DNA from 2 places in the Candidatus Amarolinea dominans genome. Region 2 is predicted to be linked to the other one. Evidence: a T-box and tRNA genes for the amino acid it is inferred to sense, from the RefSeq annotation. Region 2 holds a T-box; the other holds one or more tRNA genes.
What was found. A T-box is a leader RNA that pairs with one kind of tRNA and senses whether it is charged. The one in region 2 lies ahead of thrS (threonine--tRNA ligase), so its partner is inferred to be a tRNA-Thr.
Positions count from the first base shown of each region.

Region 1: it encodes a tRNA-Thr, which carries the amino acid that the T-box ahead of thrS (threonine--tRNA ligase) is inferred to sense. The anticodon was not compared.

Region 1 covers NZ_JADIZS010000025.1:28,027-30,224, forward strand. The annotation lists gene IPF85_RS17100 (SUMF1/EgtB/PvdO family nonheme iron enzyme) at 1-965, opposite strand, end outside; tRNA gene IPF85_RS17105 (tRNA-Thr) at 1,236-1,308, shown strand; gene IPF85_RS17110 (lipopolysaccharide biosynthesis protein) at 1,381-2,198, shown strand, end outside.
Region 2 covers NZ_JADIZS010000021.1:38,715-40,912, forward strand. The annotation lists gene thrS (threonine--tRNA ligase) at 1-878, opposite strand, end outside; T-box leader at 998-1,238, opposite strand; gene IPF85_RS14800 (trypsin-like peptidase domain-containing protein) at 1,399-2,198, opposite strand, start outside.

The sequences.
Region 1 (2,198 bases), on a different contig from region 2:
TCGGGAATGAACTGCTTCAGCGGCAGGTCCTCACGCGTGGCCAGGGCATTGGCATAGGCCGACAGCGGCAACAGCAGCGGCACGTAGCCGGTAAGGCCCAATGCTTCAGCCTGTCCTGCAGCCAGAGCAACCGCCAGGTACTTGAGAAACGTGGTCTTTCCCGCGCCGGGATCGCCCAGGATGATGAGGCCCTGGTGTTTTTGCAGGAGATCGAGCAGCGCCAGTGGGCCGCTCATACGCTCGCCTGTAGCTGCCACTTCTTCGGCGGTGGCGCGGCGGCCGGCCAGACGCAAGGCGCTCGCCCAGGTGTCACCTTCCGGCATCTCGATGCGCGCCTTGAGCGGCACATACATCTCGCTGAGGGGCAGGCGCAAGGCCAGGCGATCGTTGGCGCCCATGCCCTTGAACTCCAGGAAACGGTAGCGGTCCAGCAGATAGCGCAGGTAGCGTGCCGTGGCATCGAGCAGATCGGCCGGCGCCGTTTTCTGCGGCAGCCAGTGCTGCCACAGAGCGTCGGCCGAGGCTCCGGCCAGCACGATCAGGTTATCATCGCCCAACACGGCCAGGCCCGTGAGCTGACCGATGGCGGGCCTGCCGCCGCTGGCAGCGGTGTTCCATGACCCCTGCGCCAGCGCGCCGCTGCCCTCCTGCGCGGCCCGGTAGGTGTCGCCGGGTGGAATCGTCCAGGGCGGCGGCGTAGGCGCATCTTTTGATTCGTCGTCAGCTTCCTGGTCAGAAAAAGGTCTGACCGGCGCCTCGCGCCGCCAGCCGAGACCGCGCAGCAAAACCAGCGCGCCGGCCGCAATCCAGAGCAGCAGCTGCACCAGGTCGGCCAGTCCCTGGATCAGGTCGGTGTTGAGCTGTACGAAGCGGGCCAGGAAAGGCACCCAGCGGCCCGCGGTCAGCGCCAGGCCGGCCAGGATCAGGATCACGAGAAGGGTAATCGCCCAAGATTGCTTACGCATGGTGATGGTTCTCCAGGGTGAGATGCGGCTAACGCCGGCGCAGGTTTACTTTCAGCACGGCCTTGCGCAGGCAATCATACCGCATCTGTAAGCCGCGGTCAATCCCGCGCCCCGGATTATGCCACGAATTGCACGAATGGACACGAATGGAGCCTTCACCCCACGCGTCATTTGGCAAGCGTGCTGGACTTTGGTATAATCGGCCTGTCTGTTGAAACGCTCAGCCCGCAGCATGAAGCTTGGGCGTGAACGGCTCAACGACAGGTCGCTGCCATCCTAGCTCAATCGGTAGAGCAAGCGCTTCGTAAGCGCTAGGTTGTCGGTTCGATTCCGACGGATGGCTCTCGAAAAAGAGCAGGGCCCACACGGCCCTGCTCTTTTTTGTGAAAAGATTTGCGCCGTAGGATTTTTCCGCATGTCATTCGATCGCAAAATCGTATCGGGTATTTTCTGGGTCTTCCTCTCGACGCTGGCCTCCCGCGTCCTTTCGTTTCTGTCCAAGATCATCCTGCTCAAGCTGCTCATCCCGGAAGACTTCGGCATTGCCCAGACCGCGTTCCTGGCCCTGGAATCGCTGCAGCTCCTGCGCGAGTTCGGCTTCAGCTCCGCGCTCATCTACCGCAAGCAGGACATCGCCGAAGCCGCTGATGTCACCTTTTGGATCACCAACCTGACCTCGCTGGTCTACGCGGCCATTGCCTATTTCGGCGCACCCCTCATCGCCGTCTTCTTCAATGACCCGCGCATCACGCCGGTGGTGCAGGTGCTGGCCTTCACCTTGCTCATTCGTTCACCTGGCACCGTCCATTTTGTGCTCCTGGCTAAAGAACTCGACTTCAAGCGCAAAGTCCTGCCCGATGTCATTCCCACCGTCGGTTACGGCATCCTGGCGATCGTCCTCGGCGTGCTCGGTTTCGGCGTGTGGGCGTTGGTCTGGGGCAAAATCCTGGAGGCAATCCTGGGCGTCATCCTGGTCTGGCTGGTGGTGCCCTATCGCCCGGCCTTTCGTTTCAATACACGCATCGCCCGCGAGATGTTCAATTACGGCATGCACCTCGTGGTCAGCCAGATCCTCATCTTCGCCATCACCAATGTGGACGATGCCTTTGTCGGGCGCATGGCCGGCATGGCGGCGCTTGGCGTCTATGGCATCGCCTATCTGCTCTCCAACATTCCCGCCACCCAAATCACCGCGCTGGTCAACCAGGTCATGTTCCCGGCCTTCGCCCGCCT
Region 2 (2,198 bases):
GGGCAGTTCATCGGCTTGACGTAATAGCGGACGCCTTCCAACTCCATCGGCGGATACATGCTCTCCGCGTAGTAGGGCAGGTGTCCGCTGCGCACATAGAGCGATTCCTTGGCCAGATGGGGCGTGCGCACCCGCTCATAACCGGCCTTCATCTCCATCTCTTTGGCCAGCCGCTCCAGTTCTTCGATCAGCACCCCGCCGCGCGGCAGCCACAGGGGCAGCCCTGGCCCCACCTCGTCGTCGAAGGTGAAGATTTCCAGTTCCTTGCCCAACTTGCGATGATCGCGCTTCTTGGCCTCTTCCAGCATCTGCAGATGCTGGTTCAGTTCGTTCTTGTTGCGCCAGGCCGTGCCGTAGATGCGCTGCAGCATCGCGTTGTGTTCGTCCCCGCGCCAATACGCGCCGGCCACGCTCATCAGCTTGAACGCATCGGCCGGAATCTGCCCCGTATGCTCGACATGCGGCCCGCGGCACAGGTCCTCGAACACATCGTGCCTGTAGGTGCTGATGACCTGCGCTTCGTCCGTCTCGTTGCCGTACTCATCCACGCCGCCCTGCGCCAGGCCCGCGATCAGCTCCAACTTGTAGGGCTGCTGGTTGAACAGCGCGGCCGCCTCGTCTGCGCTGACCTCGCGCCGCATGAAGGTGTGGCGCCCGCCGATGATCTGGCGCATGCGCTTTTCGATCACCTCCAGGTCTTCGGGCGTCAGGCCACGCGGCAGCTCGAAGTCATAGTAAAAGCCATCCTCGATGGGCGGGCCGATGGCAATGCGGGCCTGCCCGGGGAACATCTCCATCACCGCCTGCGCCATCACGTGCGCGGCCGAATGGCGAATCTTGTACAGATCGTTCTTTTCAAGTTGACTTGACTTGGCCATGATTTCTTCTCCTTCTTCTCTTCTCCTTCTTCCTCTACCTCTTCGATGCCATTTCTTGCTACCGAATGTTCGCTGCCCAGGGGGCCGCAGTCGTTATGGCGCAACAAAAAGCCTCTCGTCGTTGGGACGAGAGGCTCGCGGTTCCACCCAGGTTGAAATGCAACGCCAAGCGGCGTGGACATTTCCACTCTTTGGCCGCTAACGGAGCCAACCGGAATCCCTTACTGCCGGCAGTGCCAGGTTCAGGTATTCACTCCCAGGTGGTTTTCAACGCGGCGCTCACGACAGGGGCTTGCAGCCCGTGACCCCTGCTCTCTGGCGTGACATCACGCGTCTACTCGTCCTGATCATCACTTTTTGTTATTCACGTGCGGCGATTCTAGCACACCCCGTGCGCCGCGTCAATTCGCTGCCGCGGACAAACCGCCCACAAAATAGCGAGCGCCATGACCGGCGCTGCATCTGGTGTCCAGCCAGATGCAGCGCCGGTCTGACGCCCAGATTGATAGCGGCAACCTTGTTAGGCTGCCGGTCGTTGACTGAGCATGACGGTCAGCTTGAATTGGCTGTCCCCGCGCGCCACGGTCAACTCCAACGACTGCCCGGCGCGGTATTGCAGGAGCACCTGTGGCAAGGGATGCTGGTCATCAATCGCCTGCCCGCCCAGCGCCACGATGGCATCGCCCACCTTCAGCCCAGCCTGCGCACTGGGGCCATTGGCCACCACCTGCTGAACGTACGCCCCCTGCACCACCGACAAGCCCGATTCGCTCGCCAGTTGTGGATTGAGCGGCTCGAAGGTGATGCCCAGGTAGGGCCGCACCACGCGGCCGTTGCTGATCAACTGCTCGGCCACCACGCGCACCGTGTTGCTGGGAATCGAAAAGCCCAGACCCTCGGCCGCGTCAGTGCCGCTGCCACGGACCACGGCCACGTTGATACCGATGATTTCACCGGCCAGGTTGATGAGCGGCCCGCCCGAATTGCCATGATTGATGGCCGCGTCGGTCTGCAGCAGACCGTCCAGATCGCCCAGGCGCCGGTTGTGCGCGCTGAGGACGCCCGCGGTCACCGTGTTGCGAAACCCGCCCAACGCGCTGCCGATGGCCGCAACCCGGCTGCCCGGCGCCACCGCGCCCGAATCACCGAGCACCGCAACCGCCGGCGCCTTGTCGGCAACCTTGAGGACCGCCAGATCGAATTCGGCCGCGGCGCCCACCAGTTCGGCGGTCACCCGGCTGCCGTCGGCGTAAATGATCTCGAAGCGGCTACCGCCCTCCACCACGTGATTGTTGGTGACCAGATAGCCGTCCGCACGGA